3 regions of the Arthrobacter sp. P1_B3 genome follow, and region 3 is predicted to be linked to each of the others. Evidence: riboswitches for the same ligand, from Rfam matches in the RefSeq annotation. Region 3 holds a riboswitch; each other region holds the start of a gene.
What was found. A riboswitch is a leader RNA that binds a small molecule or an ion and turns the genes downstream of it on or off. The one in region 3 is predicted to bind cyclic di-AMP.
Positions count from the first base shown of each region.

Region 1: another riboswitch for cyclic di-AMP. It lies ahead of AC1D2F_RS13320 (NlpC/P60 family protein); the one in region 3 lies ahead of AC1D2F_RS13160 (aggregation-promoting factor C-terminal-like domain-containing protein).
Region 2: another riboswitch for cyclic di-AMP. It lies ahead of AC1D2F_RS05565 (hypothetical protein); the one in region 3 lies ahead of AC1D2F_RS13160 (aggregation-promoting factor C-terminal-like domain-containing protein).

Region 1 covers NZ_JBFTZV010000011.1:24,140-29,274, reverse strand. Annotated here, with positions in the region: gene AC1D2F_RS13340 (molybdopterin molybdotransferase MoeA) at 1-1,335, opposite strand, end outside; gene AC1D2F_RS13335 (DUF6457 domain-containing protein) at 1,332-1,619, opposite strand; gene mobA (molybdenum cofactor guanylyltransferase) at 1,641-2,318, opposite strand; gene AC1D2F_RS13325 (HNH endonuclease) at 2,380-2,880, opposite strand; gene AC1D2F_RS13320 (NlpC/P60 family protein) at 3,100-3,858, opposite strand; cyclic di-AMP (ydaO/yuaA leader) riboswitch at 4,154-4,323, opposite strand; gene AC1D2F_RS13315 (M23 family metallopeptidase) at 4,461-5,135, opposite strand, start outside.
Region 2 covers NZ_JBFTZV010000003.1:249,804-256,292, forward strand. Annotated here, with positions in the region: gene AC1D2F_RS05540 (dihydrofolate reductase family protein) at 1-169, shown strand, start outside; gene AC1D2F_RS05545 (phosphatase PAP2 family protein) at 283-1,065, shown strand; gene AC1D2F_RS05550 (DedA family protein) at 1,068-1,820, shown strand; gene AC1D2F_RS05555 (response regulator transcription factor) at 1,826-2,503, shown strand; gene AC1D2F_RS05560 (sensor histidine kinase) at 2,496-3,500, shown strand; gene AC1D2F_RS05565 (hypothetical protein) at 3,597-4,262, opposite strand; cyclic di-AMP (ydaO/yuaA leader) riboswitch at 4,267-4,470, opposite strand; gene AC1D2F_RS05570 (hypothetical protein) at 4,641-4,919, shown strand; gene AC1D2F_RS05575 (cation:proton antiporter) at 4,916-6,130, shown strand; gene AC1D2F_RS05580 (DNA alkylation repair protein) at 6,181-6,489, opposite strand, start outside.
Region 3 covers NZ_JBFTZV010000010.1:136,538-143,026, reverse strand. Annotated here, with positions in the region: gene AC1D2F_RS13180 (winged helix-turn-helix domain-containing protein) at 1-673, opposite strand, end outside; gene AC1D2F_RS13175 (hypothetical protein) at 1,221-2,207, opposite strand; gene AC1D2F_RS13170 (response regulator transcription factor) at 2,449-3,189, shown strand; gene AC1D2F_RS13165 (sensor histidine kinase) at 3,211-4,857, shown strand; cyclic di-AMP (ydaO/yuaA leader) riboswitch at 5,026-5,185, shown strand; gene AC1D2F_RS13160 (aggregation-promoting factor C-terminal-like domain-containing protein) at 5,185-6,015, shown strand; gene AC1D2F_RS13155 (bifunctional glycosyltransferase family 2/GtrA family protein) at 6,164-6,489, shown strand, end outside.

The DNA.
Region 1 (5,135 bases), on a different contig from region 3:
GTCGGCGGCTGCCAGGCCCCGCATCATTCCCGGGCCGGTGTGCTGCGCCGGCGACGCCATGCCATAGAGCAGCCGGAAGGGCATGAGCCGTGTCCGGCCGGGATCGGCGTCAATCGTCGAGCCGCAGGGCACCTCGCCGAGCGGGGGAATTGGTCCGTGCCCCAGGGCCGCCAGGAGCGGGGCCCCGATCGTGGACAGTGCCATCATGGCTGCGAGCGGGTTCCCTGGCAGGCCGAGGATGTACCTGCCGTCCGGCAGCTCGGCCAGCACGGCGGGATGGCCCGGGCGCATGGCGACGCCGTCGATCAGCAGGCGGCCGCCGAGTTCGGTGACCGATCGGCGGAGGTGGTCCGTTCCGGAGCGACCCGTGCCGCCGGTGGTGATGACGACGTCGGCAGGCAGGTTTTCGGCGGCAGGATCGGTGTCCTCGAGCGCGGCGAGCCATTCGGCGTAGGTATCCCCGATTTTCACTTCTTCGGTGCAAATCCCGCCGAGCATTCCCACCACGGCTGCCAGTTGGGGTCCGAAGGTGTCCCGGACCTGCCCGGGTGCCGGCACCCCGGACGTCACCACCTCCGAGCCGGTGAAGACGAGCCGCACCAAGGCCTTGCCGAGCACCGGAAGGGTGTCGCTTCCGGCCAGCGCGGCGAGGGCCAGGTGGGCGGGGTTCAGGACGGTGCCGCCCTTGATCAGGACGTCTCCGGCGGCGGCTTCCTCCCCCGCTTTCCTGATGTGGTCCCCGTTCCGCGGGTCCCCCGGTTTCGCGTTGCCGCCCAGTTTCAGGACAGGCAGGCCGTCCTCGTCGGCGTCGATGATGCCGCTCTCGCTGCGCAGCACCGCCTTGGCCCCGGCCGGAATGAGGCCTCCGGTGGCAATCGGACTTGCCTGATGCGGTGCCAGCAGCTGGTTGGGTTCGGCCAGGATCCACGGACCGCTGCCGTTGACGGCCCAGCCGTCCATGGCAGAGGAAGCGTAATGGGGCATGTCCCGCAGGGCAACGACGTCCGCTGCGAGGGTCCGGCCCAGCGCCTGCCGGAGCGGGACGGGGGCAGCCGGGATGGGAACGGCGCAGTCGAACGCGAGTTGGCGGGCCTCCTGCCACGTGTGGGCCAGGTGCCGGTGCGGCTCCCCCGCCGTGTCCTGGCCGGCAGTGTCCTCGTCCGTTGAATCTTCGTCCGTTGAATCCGGGTCCGTCGGGTCCGGGCCCGCCGGGTCCTGGCCCGCCGGGATGGGAGGGTCTGCGGGGCCCTCCGTGAAGCCCTCTCTGAGGCCGTCTTTACCGCCGTCGCTGCCTGGGACAGTGGGTCCGCTGCCGTCCGGGGCCGCCGCCGTCATGCCCCGGGGGCTTCGGCGGCTGCGTAGTCCTTGGCGAGCCGGCGCGCCACGGCCATCGCGGACTCCATGGACGCGGAGTCCGTGGCCTGCCCGGAGCCGGAGGCCAGACCCGCGGCAAAGCCGGCAATGAACGTCGTCAGCGGCGCCGCCGGGCGCACCACGGAGTGGGCAGCCACCCCGGCCAGGGCGAGGACCTCGTTCACGTCAATCTCAACGTCTTCCAGCTCCAGGGCCTGGAGCAGGGCACGGCACCAGTCTTCCAGCGTTTCATCCTGGCTTTTCACCGTTTGCCTCCATGGTCGAGTTCAGCTGCGGAGTTCCGGACCGGCGCCCGGACCGCGGTCTGGAAGCCTACCGGAAACGCCTAATGCGGACGCGTCATCCCAGGTGTCGACATCATCCGTGGAACCGGGGGGAACGCGAACTTCCCGCACGTCCAGCCTAGCAAGAAGGGCGAAGACCGACGCGTTTTCCAGGCTGCCCCTGGCCGCGGCGTCCGCAACACAACGTTGTAGCGCAGCTGTGCCATAAAACCCCGCGAGTGGTTGCTTCCGGCCTTCGGCCGAGACGGCCATGACGCCGTCGCCCCCGTCCCGTTCCGGCGCAACTGCAACAGACGCGGCCAGCGATTCGGCCAGGGCGCGGACTGCCTCGGCCGAGCGCGGCATGTCACAGGCAAGGACCAGGGTAAACGGCGCCGCCGCGGCTGCCCCGTGCCGGCCGGGGTGGTCCGCGTCCAGCGCGGCCAGTCCCGCGGCGATGGCTGCGGCCGGCCCCGCGAAAGGCGGGTCTTCCCTGCAGCTCAGCACGCCCCCGGGCAGGTCCCCGGGGTCAGGACCGACGACGACGGTGCGCCCTGCCCCGCCCGCGGCGCGCAGTGAGCGCTCAAGGAGGGTGGCGCCGTCGTAGATCAGCCCGGATTTGGGCACGCCGCCCAGGCGGGAGGACCGTCCCCCGGCGAGAATAATGGCATCGAACTCCACCGGTTCAGCCTAGCGCGGCGCCGGCTGCCGCCGAATCAGCCATGAACTGCCCGGCAGCAGTTCAGGCAGCTGACTCAGGCAGCAGGAACGGGTCCCAGGCCGGCGTCGGCTTCTCGAGCTCCTTGATTTGCCAGATGGCGCCCTTTGGCGGGCCCGGAACAAAACCGATCTTCCAGCCCATCTCCGCCGGGGTGTGGTCGCTCTTGGCGTTGTTGCACCGCAGGCACGCCGCCACCAGGTTCTCCCAGGAATCGGCCCCGCCCCGGGATTTTGGCTGGACGTGGTCGATGGTGTGGGCAGCCTTGCCGCAGTAGGCGCAGCGGTGGGCATCGCGGCGGAGCACGCCGCGGCGGCTCACCGCTGTCATGGTGTTGTACCTCGGCCGGATGTAGCGGTTCAGCAGGATCACGGACGGGCGGCCCAGAATATCCTGGGGGCCGACAACGGGGTCGTCCCCTTCGGCCACCACGCTGGCCTTTCCGGTTAGGACAAGGACGAGCGCCCGGCGGAAGGTGATGACCGCCAGGGGTTCATATCCAGCATTCAGAACGAGAGTGCGCATCCGCATACCTCTTCACGGCCGCACCCGCCAGCGGCACGAGGGCCGGCTGCCCTCTGCATGGTCGGGCTATGGATCGACAACACAAGAGTAAACACTCAGGTGCCGGATCACCGAATATTTTTTCACGGGCGCAGTCTTCAGCGCGGAAAGTTCACGGCGCGGCAACGCAAAAGACCCCCGCCAAGAGGCGGGGGTCTTTCGAAGGTGCTGGGATCTTGCTTAGGCGCCGACGCGGATGAAGACCGGGCCGGAGCCGACGTTTACGCTGTACAGCGCGGTGGTTCCGCCGTTCCAGCCGCCGTGGACTGCCATGCCGTTGCCGACGTAGACCGCGATGTGAGCCATGCCCACGCCGCCGTTCTGGTAGTAGGCGAGGTCGCCCGGGCGTGCCTCGGCGGCGCTCACGGTGCGGCCCAGGGACAGGTAACCTGCCGGCCAGCCGTGGTAGTGGATGCCGGCCGCGGCCAGCGCGTTGGTGGCGAGGGCGGTGCAGTCCTGCGCCACGCCGATCTGTGCGTAGGCAGCGGCGGCGATGGTTGCGCCGGAGCCGCTTCCGATGCCGGCGGGAGCCTGGGCAGCGACGCCGCCGCTGACACCAAGCTCGGTGCCACCGGCGCGGGAGGCGTTGGAATCCTGGACCTGCACGACGGGCTTGGGGGCCTCGACGACGGGAGCCGGCGACGTGGTCACAGCGGGCTTCTCGTAGGAGATCGCGATGGTGGAAGCGGCCGAGATTGTGGCCGGAGCGGCGGACTGGACTTCCAGGGCCGAAGCGGAGGTGGATTCGCGCTGAACATTGGTCTCAGCAGCGTTGGCTGCGATTCCACTGGTCAGAACCAGACCGGAAGCTGCGGCGATGACCGCGGCCTGACGGCCCACGCCGCCGGCGTTGTCGCCGACAGCCTTGGCAATAACAGCCAGCGAGTTGGTCTTGGTGACCTCGGCGCGGTGCCGTGCAACAGTTGCACGAGTAGTCATTAAGTTCTCTCTTTCGTGATCCTTGGACCGCGCGCTTTCGGGCACGGACTGAGGACGCTCCGGCATCTTGGGGGTACGCCGGATCGCCCCGAAATGGGTTACTTAGCGAAGGGTGTACTGCGAAGACGCGCCAAAAGCGGAAACTGCATGCTGTCCGGGCTCGGTAGAGAATGAGCCTGCGGAACGTGATCCAATCCGGGCGCCGGCAAGGGCGGCACGTGATGTGGATTCCAGCGGGCTCAAAAGAGCCTCGCCGGTGCGCATGCGCGCAGAATTGTGGCGTGAAGACACGAAAGTAGCCTCTCCCAATGCCTACGAGGTGAGCTGTCGGATTCGGATGGGAGTCACCCGGCCGCGCTGCTTCCTGGGAAGCTTTGCGACTTAACCCCAAGGCCTTCTTTCGAAGGCCAAAATTGGTTCCCCCGCCCCTGCCAGACGATGTAATGCGAACGGACCTTGAGCGGTGGCAGAGCTAGGCAATCCACTCAAGAGCGCCAACTTCGGAAAAGTTGGCGTGCTTCAAACCCTACAGGAGTCCGGACCCAATGTCACATTCAGATCACGGCGTGTCACAAGAATCTGAGAGTGGTCCATCGTCTTTGTTAGAGCCAGCCGAGGGGGTCAACGACGTCGCCGTTGACCATCACTTCAAAGTGGAGGTGGCAGCCCGTGGAGGCGCCGGTGGTTCCGCTCATGGCGACGACGTCACCGCGCGATACCTTCTGGCCGACCTCGACCGAGGCAGAGGACAGGTGGTTGTACGTGGTCTCCAGGCCGTTGCCGTGGTCGATGACCACCCGGTTTCCACCGCCGAAGGGATGCCATCCATTGAAGGTCACGGTGCCGCTGGCGGCTGCATGGACCGCCGTGCCGCACTGGGCAGCGAAATCCTGGCCGCGGTGGAACTCCCCCGCGCCTCCGGTAATGGGGCTGACGCGGTAGCCGTAGGGCGAGGCCGTGACCAGCTGATCCAGCGGCCCGCCAAGTGTGCCCGCCGATGCGGCGCGGGTGATGCTGCCCACAGACTGGGCGCTCAGCAGCTGCTTGAGCTTCCCGTCCGGATCGCCTTTCGTGGTGACGGCAGTGCGGCTGAAGTCGACCTTTGCCGCGGCAGCGGCGGTGACATCCGGCTGAACGGCGGCCGAGAGAGCGCCGGATCCGCCGGGATTGGAGGCCATCACGGGGCTCGTGACGGGGACCGTCACGGTGAGAACCAGACCAGTTGCGGCCAGGGCGATCCCGGCTTTCTGCCCGACTCCGCTGGCCGAGGCAAACTC
Region 2 (6,489 bases), on a different contig from region 3:
CACTTTCCGGCGGCTCGGGCTGATCGACGAATACTGGGTGTACGTCCATCCGGTACTGATCGGACGCGGACGACCCATGTTCAAGGACGCCGACAGCAGAGCCCAGCTCCGGCTGTTGGAGACGCACACCTTTGGCAACGGGGTGGCGCTGCTCCGCTACGCCGCGTAGCCGGCGCTGTGGCACGCCCCCGCGGCACTTTCTTGAGCGTTTCTTAAACGCCTGGCGGAAGTGTGGGAGTCGGCGCCTTTTCGGGCGCCCGTTGTCCCGAGCCGGAGGATCCCATGACTGGACCCGTCCCTGTCAAAAGCGTTGAACACGATGCAGCACAGCGCCGCACTGCTGCCGTCCGTCCTGTCGCAGGGCTGCGGCTGTGGGTCCTCCCCCAGGTCCGCCACTGGGTGTTGCTGGGCGTCCTGCTGTCCGCCGCCGTCGTGGCACTGGGCCTGGCGGCGCAGCTGACGCCGGGCTTTAGCGCCGCCGAGCTTGGTGTCGACCAGGACCTCAGCCAGCATCACGCCGCCGCCCTGACCGCCGTCGCGATGGCACTCAACGTCGTGTTTGGACCGGTGGCGGGTCTCGCTCTGATCGGCGCCGCGGCACTCTACATCTGGCTGTTCCGGGGCGGACTGGTCAAGGCCGTGGCCTTCGGCCTCGTGGCTTCGTCCGGGTGGGTGGCGAGTGAATTCTTCAAGATCGTCGTGGCCCGGCAGCGGCCCAGCCCCGCCCTGCTGTTCGATCCCCTGGCTCCGGAAACCGGCTCCAACAGTTTCCCGAGCGGCCACGTGTCCTTTGCGGTGGCACTCGGATTCGCCGTGTACTTCCTGGCCCGCGGAACCCGCTGGGCCAAGGTCACCGCCGTTGGGGCGGCGGCAATGGCGCTCGTCGTTGCCTGGTCGCGGCTGTATATCGGCGTCCACTACCCCACGGATGTCGCGGCTTCGTTCCTGGCCGCGAGCGCAGCGGTGGTCATGCTTGCGGGGTTGTGGAACGTGGTTGCGCCGCGGATGGCCGGCCGGCTTCGTGCCCCGTCCGTCACCCGGTCACTGGGTCCTGAGAGGAATTGAGAATGCACGCCTTGGACGTTTTTCCCTTACTTCCGGCAACAGACAGGGTCGTTCAGGCCGCCGCTGCCGCAGGTACACCCTCACTGCTGGACCCGGCAAGCCTGCTCGCCGGGCTGGGTCCGGCCGCTTTGGGCGTCATCGCGCTCATGGTTTTCATTGAATCGGGCGTGCTCTTTCCTTTCCTGCCCGGGGACTCGCTGCTGTTCACCGCAGGCCTTCTGCACCAACAGCTGCAACTGTCGCTGCCGGTGCTGATCGGTGTCGTCACCGCGGCTGCCGTCGCCGGGGACCAGGTCGGCTACATGCTGGGACGGAAATTCGGCCGGCGATGGTTCAAGGACGATGCCCGGATCCTGAAGACAGCGCACCTGACCACTACGGAGGACTTCTTCCGCCGCCACGGCGGGGCCGCCGTCGTGCTGGCCCGCTTCGTCCCGATGGTCAGGACGTTTGCTCCCCTTACCGCCGGGATCGCGCGCTATGAGTACAAGTACTTCACTCTCTGGAATATCACCGGGGCGGCGGCGTGGGCCGTTTCCGTGACGATGCTTGGCACCTGGTTGGGACACTTTGACATCGTCGCCAAGAACATTGACGTCGTTGCCGTGGCCATGGTCCTCATCTCCGTGGTGCCTTGGGCGGTGCAGCTCCTCAAGCGCCGCCGCAACAGCCGCACCGCAGCCGCACCGGCCGGCGACACGCCCGCGGGAACCGAGGACGGACTGCGGACTGAGGAAATGGCCGCGGAAGAATAGCTGACATGACTACCGCTGACCGCCCGTCCCTGCTGCTCGTCGAGGACGACGCCGTTCTGGGACCGCTCATCGCCGAGCTCCTGGACCCGGATTACCGGGTCCAGTTGGTCACCAACGGCCGTGATGGCCTCCACCACGGACTGACCGGGGCCTGGGACGTCATGGTGATCGACCGCGGGCTGCCTGTCATGGACGGTATCGCCCTCATCGCGGCTTTACGGTCGAAAGGCATTGCCACGCCCATCCTGATCCTGACCGCGCTGGGCGATGCCGACGAAAAGATCAGGGGTCTGGACGCCGGAGCCAACGATTACGTGACCAAGCCGTTCGACGCCGGCGAACTGGCGGCACGCCTGCGCGCACTGACGCGCACCTTCCCTTCCCCGGCCCCGGCGCCGGTGGCGATCGGGGACTGGGAACTGGATCCGACGCAGCGTTCCGTCCGGTCCGTCTACGGGCACACGGTGTCGCTGACCGCGAAAGAAGGCCAATTGCTCGCAGCCCTGGCCGCGGAACCCGGCCGTGTCTTCACCCGGGACGAACTCCTCGCGGCGTACTTCCACGCCTCGGACCAGCCCGGCGTGATCGATACCTATGTTCATCACCTGCGCCGGAAGATCTCCAAGGCCGTCATCCGCACGGTGCACGGCCTCGGTTACCAGATCGGCGATGCCCATGAGTAACGGCGGAACCGCAGGAAATCCGGACCACTCCGTCCTGCGCAAGGCCTCGCTCAAGGTCGCGCTGCGGATCAGCGCCGCGTGCGCGGTCATGGTTCTCGGGCTGCTCGCTGCCACGGCGCTGTACCTCATGAATCAACTCGCCCATCCAGAAGTGCCGGGCTCGGCGGCGGCCGGGACGGCCTACGCGTACCTGGACTCCAAAGATGTCCTCGAAGCCATGGTCATCGCCGGGGTGGCGGGAATCTTGCTGGCCGGCATCGTCGGATGGCTCAGCGCGCGCAGCGCCATCCGTCCCCTCGGTGATGCCTTGGCCAGGCAGCGGCGCTTCGTCCAGGACGCGAGCCACGAACTGCGCACGCCCTTGACCATCCTGGACACCAGGATCCAGCTTGCCCAGCGCAATACCGTGCCCGGCTCCAGGCAAGGCCACGACCTGGCCCGGATCCGGGAGGACGCAGCAACGCTGACCGGGATTGTCAACGAACTGCTCCTCGCGGCAACAGCGGAAGTCCCGGACCGCTCCGCACCGCCTGCCGACCTTGCCGACACCGCCGCCAGCGTCGCCGGGAGCCTCCAGCTGGTGGCAGAGCAGCGCAAGGTGGCCGTGGACTTCGTAGCCGATGCCCGGCCGCTGGCCCGGATCGAGAATAATGCGCTGCGCCGTGCCGTGCTTGCCCTGGCGGACAACGCCCTCGCCCACACGCCCCCGGGCGGCCTGGTGTCCATCACGACCTCGATCGAGCAGAACCGCGCCGTGATCACGGTGGCGGACACGGGGACCGGAATCACCGGCGTCGATCAGACCCGGATCTTTGACCGCTTCGTACGGACCGCCAGCACAGGCAGTGCACACGGACAGCGAAGCTTTGGCATCGGTCTGGCCTTGGTCAGGGAGATCGCCGTCGCTGCGGGCGGCGCCGTTGAGGTGGCCGCGACAGGTGCCGAGGGGACGGTCATGAAGTTGACGCTTCCACTGGCCGGGCGGGGGAATCCCTGAGAACTATATGTACAGGAAAGACCGGCGATCGATTGCCCCCAAGGGAATCGATCACCGGTCTTTCCGGACTTTCCGGCCCGGAAGAGGCAGCGCGGCTTAGGCGCGGACGAAGGTGACGCCGCCGGTCGCCGTGAGCCATGACAGCGGGTGGACCATCGTCTGGTTCTTTCCGTTCATGCCGCCACTGACCACCTGGCCGTTGCCGGCGTAGATGGCAACGTGGCCGGACTGGACCACCATGTCGCCGGGCTGCGGGGTGCCCACAACGGTTCCGAGGCCAAGGAACGCCCGGGGACCAATGTTGCCAACCGGCTTGCCTGCCGCGCCAAGGGCCTTTTCGACCATGGCGGTGCAGTCCTGGGTGATGCCCACCTGGCTGTAAGCGGCCGAGAGCATGATGGCGTTGCGTCCGCCGGCAGCGGGCGCCGCGGCCGGCGCGGCCGCCGGAGCGGCCTGCACCTGCACGGTTGCCTTCGGTGCTGCTGCAGGCGCAGCGGCGGGAGCCGGCGCCGCGGCAACGGGCTGTTCGATGACCGGCGCTGCGACGGTAGCTACCGCGGGGCGGTCAAAGCTGATCTTGACGCTTGAGTCGGCGTTCACGGGGGCGCTGACCAGTCCCGTGACGTCCACGTTGGACGCCGGAGCGGAGTCCCGCTGAGCAGGTGCTGCGGCTGCGTTGGCTGCCATTCCGCTGGTGAGGACCAGGCCGGATGCGGCGGCGAGGACGGCCGTATGGCGCACAAAAGTACTGATTGAAGACATGAATGTAGCCTCTCCCAATGCCTGCGAGGTGAGCTGTCGGATTCGGATGGGAGGCACCCGGCCGCACTCCCGGGCCCGTCGTTGCGGGCACTGTGCGGCTTCACCCCAAGGCCTGCGAAATCAGCAGGCCAAAAGTGGTTTCCCCGTCTCTGCCGGTGGTTGATGCGAGTTACCCCCGGGCCGCGGCAGAGTTAGGCAATCGGCTGGGGAGCGCCCGTATCGGAGACAACAGGCACTCATCCACCGTAACGCGATCCGCATGCAAAAGTCACATTCAGGTAACGGCGGCCACAGAACGGTCCGGCAATTGCCCATGGGGCGGCGCCGCATCCGAACGTAGGATGATGCCATCAGCACACGCCGAAGCGGAGGCCCGAAATGAACAGCCACTGTGTCGCCATCTGCCAGTTGAGCAATCAGCCACAGGAGGATTTCGACGTCAACACCGAGCTGCTGATCCTGGACGGCCGGGACGTCCACGTGACCACCTGGGACGCGGAACCGCGCGACGGAGGTTTCGACGAGCACGTCCTGAATGACCGGGTGGACGCACTTGGGTACATGGTTGTCAATGACTGGGCGTTCCTGGACGGGAAAGCCTACGCCGTGGTGGAGCGGCGGTCGGGCCCTGGGCCCGCCCGCAGCGGCGAGCCGTGACATTCCTGTCCCTGGCGCTGATCGCCGTCGTCGCCCTGGCCGGACCCCTGCTGGCGCTGCCGGCGCGCTGGCGGTTGCCGGTGATGCTGGGCGAACTGTTGGCCGGCATCGCGATCGGACGCTCAGGCCTGGCCCTGGTTGATCCTGCGGACCCGACGTTTATCCTGCTGGCCAACATCGGGTTCGCGCTGATGATGTTTGTGGCCGGAACCCATGTTCCCGTGAGGGATCCGCAGATCCGCTCCGCCCTCGGCAATGGCTCCCGCCGGGCTATTGCGGCCGCGGCGGCAGCGGTGGCGGTCGGAACCGGGATCGGTCTGCTCTTCGGGACTGGACATGCTCCCCTCTACGCAGTGCTGCTGGCGTCCTCGTCGGCCGCCCTGGTCCTTCCGATCATCGATTCGCTGCGCCTCGGCGGACCCGATGTCGTCGCCATGACCGCGCAGGTGGCCATCGCCGACATAGCCTGCATTGTGGCGTTGCCGCTCCTCGTGGATCCGCCCAACGCAGGCCGCGCGGCGCTGGGCGTGCTTACGGTGACCGGCTGCGCGGTGGTGCTCTATTTCGTCTTGCGCTGGCTGGAGCGCAGGGGAATCCGCGCTCGCGTGCACCAACTCTCGGAAAGCCGCAAGTTTGCCCTGGAGCTGAGGAGCCAGCTGGCCGTTCTCTTCGCCCTGGCCGCAGTCGCGACATGGAGCAATGTGTCCGTGATGTTGGCAGGCTTTTCCTTCGGCCTGGTGGTGGCCGCCGTCGGCGAACCGCGGCGGCTGGCCCGGCAACTGTTCGCCCTCAGCGACGGTTTCCTTAGTCCGGTGTTCTTCGTCTGGCTGGGTGCATCGCTGACGCTCAAGGACCTGGCCGGACATCCGGAGATGATTGCCCTCGGCGTGGTCCTGGGAGTAGGGACCCTGCTGACGCACGCCGGCCTGGCGTTCCTGGGTCTCCCGCTGCCCCTCGGGGTGTTGTCGGCGGCCCAACTTGGCGTGCCGGTTGCGGCGGCGAGCATCGGCACACAGCTTCAGGTCCTGCTCCCGGGCGAGGCAGCGGCCCTGCTGGTCGGCGCTCTAGTCACCATAGCCGCGAGCGCCGTCGCCGGGTCACGGGCGGCGAGGGCTTTCGCGCTGCCTGCAAATGCCGACGGCAGATCCGGCGATGCCGGCAGCGCCGTCGGACAGGGCGATCCGGGCGGTCCCGGAGATCCGAAAGTCTGAAAGTCCGCAGCTCTGAACGCGGGCCGGGCCCGCGGGGAACGGTCGGATGGTCACTCTCCAACGGACGTGAATTGCAGCTCCGGCCTCGTCTTTGCCATCTCGGCCAGGACCCGGGAAACCGCGTCCCGGTCCGCAGCGCCGTCGGCGTCGGCGTCGAACGTCCCGCGAGCCTCGCCGAGCACCGCATTCGCGTGCCGGACAAATCTGTCCCAGTCCCCCGCGCCCGCGCGCAGCGCCAGCAGCGGCGAAAGCAGCGCGGCCCGGCGCAGCCAGGCATCGGGCTCGCGCACCCACCGGTCCAGCACGCTGTCAGCCCGCACCCTGGCCAGCATGTCGAGTCCGTCCACCAAGGGCCCGAC
Region 3 (6,489 bases):
CGTCGCGGCCCACAGTGCGTGTGCCGTTCTCCACGAGGTAGTTCAGGAGCTCGAACTCTTTGAATGTCAGGTTCAGGGATTCGCCGTCGAGGTGCACCTCACGGCGGGCGAGGTCGATCAGCACTCCGGAAGGCCGCGGATCCTGCGGCTGCTGCAGGCGTGCGGTTTCGGTGCGCTGGCGGGCCCCTGCGGTGGGGTCACCGAAGGTCGAGCGGACGACGTCGAGCGCGGAACCCGGGGCGCTGGCCGGTGCGACGGCGACGGCGGCATAGCTTTCGGCGCCGGCAACGAGCGACTGTGCGTAGGCCCGGATTTCCTGGGCAAGCTTGGCGATGGACGTGCCGGCCGCGGCTGCGGTTTCCTCGTCGATCCCCATGTACAGCACGAAGCCGCGGGCCACGTTGTCGCTGGGGGCTGGACGGACCGGGCTGCCGGAACCCGGGGCAATCACCGGGGTGGGCGCCGTGGCGGGGGCGGGCGGAACGGCGCGGAGCTGGCCGTAGGAGTCAGGGTTGTAGCCCTGCGCTGCATATCCGGGGGCGGGGAAGCTGCCGGTGGATCCGGCGGGTGCGAACGCAGAGCGGCCCCCAAAGCCCTGGCGGATCCCGGAGGCCTGGCCGGCCTTGCTGGCGTTACGGACGGAGATGTGGACGTATCCGGATGCAACTGACATGGAATGCTTACCTCAATGTGAATGGCCGTCATCGCGGCTCGAATGCTTCTTTCCCCGCAATGAAATTGGGGAGGGGCGCCCGACTCTGGGCTGGGGGGCGAATGCCTAGAAACTCTTTGGGGTGTAAAAGTTAGGCGTGCATTCGACAACAGCGCGTCTCGGTACCAGCGGGTGTGCTGATCCAGGAAGCTGCAGCTGCAGGTGCTGTTGAGTTCTTGTTCACAATTGAAGTGTGCAACGTAACAATGCGAACGTGCAAGTAACAATGGACCGCAAGTTCCACATAGTGAGACAGATCCGGGAATTGTAGCGCAAGTCACAATTCTGCGACCGCAATAAAATAACAAGTGTTTTTCTGACCGGCTGGTCAGAAAGTCGCTTTGTCCGAATATTATTCGGCCCATCTTGCGATGTGGTGGAAATCATTCACAGCATCGCAAAATGCGCGAAACCGGGTCTCTCCACCGTTTCTTGCGAGACGGTCCACGGAGTGGGCAGCCGGCATTTTGCCGCGTGGCCCGGCGGCAAATGCCGGCTGCGGTGGGGGTCAGTTGGACTGGCCGGTGGCGGTCGCCGCCACAACCATGACCGACGACGCCGTGTAGCCGGAACCGTTCTTGGTCGCCACGATCCGCACCGTCCCGCCCGCGACAATGTCCGCCACGCTCAGCTGGGTGCCCGTGCCGCCGGCCTGCTGGCGCCGCTGTTGCAGATTACTCACCACCACATCGGCGCCCAACGCATAGCTGCGCGTGAACCCATCACTGCTCTTGACCGTGACCGAGGACGAACTGATCTCGCTCACAGTGCCCAACTGCTCGGCCATGGTGGTGTAAGCGGATCCTTGCAGCACCACGTATTCGGCATGCACTGCCGCTGAAAGGCCGCCGCCCATCCCACCGGCAGCGAAGTCGCCGGGACCACCCTGCCCCGACATGCCGCCTCCAGCGAATCCGCCACCCGCGAATCCGTCCTGCGCAGAACCTGGCATGCCCGGGGCAACACCTTGGCCGCCGGCCGCCCCGCCCGCCGCCCCACCGGCTGCTGTGCCGGCAGCTCCGTTGGCGGCCGCTGAACTTGAGGTAAGTGCGTAGACCCCCGCCCCGGCGCCGACTGCGAGGACAGCTGCGGCCCCGGCGACGGCGAGTCCCCGGGTGAGGGTCCAGGGCTTTGCCGCCGAGCCCGTCCTGGCGGCGGCTCCCGGCGCTCCCCAGCCGGCAGTAGCCGCAGGCGCCGGAGGCCCTTGCCGGGGCATACCCCAGGCCGGGGCCGATGCCGGCACTTTCGAAACAGGGGGCGCGCCCCAGCCGGAGGCAGCGCCGGCTGCCGGCTGCCCGGCGTCGTGGTGTCCGGCATCAGGCTGCCCGGCTGCATGCGGCCCAGCGCCATCCTGTCCGGCGTCGTATTGCCCGAGAGCCCGGGGCGTAGTCACGGGCGCGGGCGCTGCTGTTGTGGCGCGGGTGGAATCGGGGGCGGAATCGGGGGCGGGCTTGGGGGCTGGTCCGGAACCGGCTCCGGGATGCTGACCGCTCATGGTGTTTCTCCTTAGGGTGCGGATCGGTGTTCACCCCAGAGTGCTGAGGGATCCTGTGCCTGGGCTGTGCGGGCCGACAGCCGGGCCTGTGACGTTCGGGCGGGGCGTTAGTCTCCGATTGAGCGCTGCCGGAGCGGCACCTACGGCCCGGGAAGGGCATCCAGCTCGCTAGGCTGGGATTCACAGGTGCCGCACAGGGTCCCCAAAGCCCCGCCTAACCGGCAGATCGGAGAGTTGTCCCATGGCCACTTCGCACTCCATGACTAACAACCTTCCCCAGCTCACGCATCCGGATGGCTCCCCCATCCGCGCGCTGGTGGTGGACGACGAGCCCAGCCTCTCCGAGCTCATGAGCATGGGCCTACGGATGGCCGGCTGGTCCGTGGCCGTGGCGGAAGACGGGCCCGCCGCGGTCCGGCTTGCCAAGGACTTCCGCCCCGACGTGCTAGTGCTGGACGTGATGCTGCCCGGGTTCGACGGCGTCGAGCTGCTAAGCAGGATCCGCGCCTTCGCGCCGGAGGTGCCGGCGCTGTTCCTCACGGCCAAGGATGCCGTCCAGGACCGCATTACCGGCCTGGCGGCCGGCGGCGATGACTACGTCACCAAGCCGTTCAGCATGGAAGAGGTGCTGCTGCGCCTGCACAGGCTGGTCCAGCGCTCCGGGGTGGCCGCCATGGACACCGCCGAGCTGGTGGTCGGGGACCTTGTACTCAATGTCGACACCCGCGAAGTCACCAGGGGCGGTGAGGAGCTGCATCTGACCGCCACGCAGTTCGAGCTGCTGCGCTACCTCATGGAAAACCCCAAACGGGTCATCAGCAAGGCCCAGATCCTGGACCGCGTCTGGGACTATGACTTCGGCGGCCAGGCGAACATCGTGGAACTGTACATTTCCTACCTGCGCAAGAAGGTCGACGCCAACCACGCTCCCATGATCCACACGGTGCGCGGCGCCGGCTACGTCCTGAAACCGGCGGACTGATCCGTGCCTTCACTTTCCGGTGTGACACGCGTCCCCGGGCGCGACTGGCGCAACCCCTCCACGTGGCATTTGCGCACCCGGCTGGTTCTCGTCGCCATGGCGCTGCTCGTGGCTATCTGCGGCGCTGTGGGACTGTTCAGCTACGCCTCCATGGACTTGTTCCTGACCCGGCAGCTCGATGACCAGCTCGGCCAGGCTTCGCACCGCTCGAGTGAGTTCAGCCGGCCCCCTGCCGGCAACCCCAATGGCAGGCCGGATCCCTTAGACGCGCGGGGACAAAGGGTCGGCACCCTCATCGCCCGGATTGAGAACGGCAACGTCAGCAGTGCAGGCTTCCTGGCCACCGACGCCACCCGCGCCTCGCTGTCATCGGAGGACGACCAGATCCTCCTGGGACTACGCACCGACGGTCTCCCCGTTGATCGCTCGCTGTCATCCGGCGCCTACCGTCTCGTTGCCACGCAGACCCCATATGGCGACACCATTGTCACCGGGCTTCCCCTTGCCGATAAACAGAGCACCCTGACCTCCCTTGTCTGGACCATCACTATTGTGTCGCTTGGCGGAATAGTTCTGATCGGCCTTGCCGGGACTGTGCTCATCCGCCGCACCATGAAGCCGTTGGAGCAGCTCTCCGAGGTGGCCACCCAGGTTTCCCGCCTCCCGCTGGACGCCGGCGAGGTGGCGCTCGGGGTGCGCGTCCCGGCGTCGGCCGCCCACCGCGGAACCGAAGTGGGCAGCGTGGGCTACGCGCTGAACCAGATGCTGGACAACGTCTCCAATGCCCTCGAGGCGCGGCAGGAGAGCGAGATGAAGGTTCGGCAGTTCGTCGCCGATGCCTCGCACGAACTCCGAACCCCGCTGACGGCCATCCGCGGCTACACGGAGCTGATGCGGATGACCGAGCACTTCACTCCCGACGGCCAGAGATCCCTCGCGCGCGTGCAAAGCCAGTCCGAGCGGATGACCACCCTGGTGGAGGACTTGCTGCTGCTGGCACGCCTGGACGAGGGACAGCCGCTCAAGATCTCCGACGTCGACCTCACCCAGTTGGCCATCGAGACGGTGAGCGATGAGAAAGTCATGGCCCCGGACCGCATCTGGCAGCTGGAGCTTCCGGAGGAACCCGTGGTGGTGCGCGGTGACGCGACCCAGCTTCACCAGGTCCTCGCCAACCTCCTGTCCAATGCACGCAAGCACACGGACCCCGGAACCAAGGTGGTTACGGGCGTCATGCGTTCGGCTGACGGCAGCGCCATGGTCACTGTGACGGACAATGGCCGCGGCATCGCCCCCGAATTCGTCGGCCGGGTCTTCGCCCGCTTCGCACGTGCCGACGCGGCGCGCACCAATCCCGCGACCAGCGCCGCAGCCAGCGCCGCAGCTAACTCAGCCGTCGCGACGGCGGGGGCCCGGTCCGGGGGCGCCGTGCGCTCGGCATCCGGCGCTGCTTCCGGTGCTGCTTCTAGTGCCTTTGGCATGGCAGCCGGAGGCAGCCATGGTCAGGGAACGGCGACTGCCGCGCCGACCTCGGAGGGCACGAGCGGGTTGGGCTTGTCCATTGTCCATTCGATCGTGGAGGCCCACGGAGGAACAGTCGAGGTCACGTCCCGGCCTGGCCGCACGGAGTTCGCCGTGCGGCTGCCCGCGGCGCCGCCGTCGGCGTAGCCACCCACAGGCCCCCACCCGGACGACCGGCGACTCCGGCGCAAGCCGACACCCCGCCGTTGTGACTCCTGTTACCAAAATGTGACTTAAGCGGCCGGGTCCTGTAGCGTCTTTGGGGTGCGCCGCCATTGGTGCCGCATATCCGGACGGACGCCAAACTCTGCCGCTTCCCGGATTCCGCTGGACCAGGCAGAGGCGGGGGACCCAGAGTTCCCGGGCATTCTGCTTTCATGCGCCCTCGGGGTGAAGCCGACACGTGAGTTTCCGTGCGGCCGGATGACCTCATCCGAACCCGACAGCTAACTCCGCCGGCGTTGAGAGGCCACCATGACTGAATTCCAAGTACAAACGCGCCCTGACGGCGATTCCCATTCCCGTTCCACCAAGTCGCGCCACCGCGCCGAACCGGCCACGCAGGCATCCGCCCTGTCCAGGCTGGCCACCGGCCTCGGCATCACCGGCCGCCGCGCCGCCGTCATCACCGCCGCCTGCGCCATGCTGGTGGGGGGCGGCGCTGCCAGCCAGGCGGCAGAGCCGGGGAGCCCGGGCACGAACGTTGGAAGCAGCCAAACAGCCACCACCGCCGACCCGCTGGCCAAGCTCAACTTCGAGCGGGCCCAGGTGGCTGGGCCGACCGCTCCAGTGGAAAAAAACGTGGCACCCCAGATCTCGCAGGTTAAGGCCGTCGAAGCGCTGATCCAAGCACCCGCTGCTCCCGTGCCGGCTCCCTCAGCCCCCGCTCCTGCACCGGCTCCTGCAGCCGCTGCGGTTCCCGCCCCGGCTCCGGCCCCCGCTCCCGCACCGGCCCCGGCAGCTGCCCCGGCTCCCGCAGCTGCGCCGGTCGCAGTCGACGACCCCGCCGGGGCCCAGGCCTACGCCGCGGCCCAGCTGGGCAGCTATGGCTGGGCACCGGGCCAGATGCAGTGCCTGCATAAGCTCTGGACCAAGGAATCGGACTGGAAGACGACTGCCACCAACCCCAGCAGCGGCGCCTACGGCGTGGTCCAGTCCCTGCCGGCCACGAAGATGGCGAGCGCCGGCGCCGATTACATGACCAACTACCGGACCCAGATCAACTGGGGCCTGAACTACGTCAAGGAACGCTACGGCTCCCCCTGCGGCGCCCTGAACTTCCACTACGCACACAACTGGTACTAAACCGGCACTAACCGGCCTCCACAGAAGGCCCCGGATCCACATGGATCCGGGGCCTTCTTGTGTGTCGGGGGCGGACCAGCCGGACTTCCACAGCCCCCGCACAGCTTGACCCTAAAGCCCTCATATGGGCCGCCGGGAAAGTTGAGCCATGACATTCACAGACCAGGCCACAGGAACCCTGCTCCGCTCCACGGCGACGCCGGCCAGCCCGGCCGCACGGCCGGGGCCTGCCCTGGCCGAAGCGCTTGGCCCGGGCACGTCCGCCGGGGCGCTTGCCGGCCCGGGCGGCCGGCGCTCAGCCATTGACACGCGCGCCAACACACCCCTGCTGGACGTCACCATTCCGGTCTTCAACGAGGAACGGGATCTCGAAGCATGCCTGCGCCGGCTCCACGCGTACCTTCTCGGCGCCTTCCCGCACTCCTTCCGGATCACGGTGGCGGACAACGCCAGCACCGACGGAACGCTCAAGGC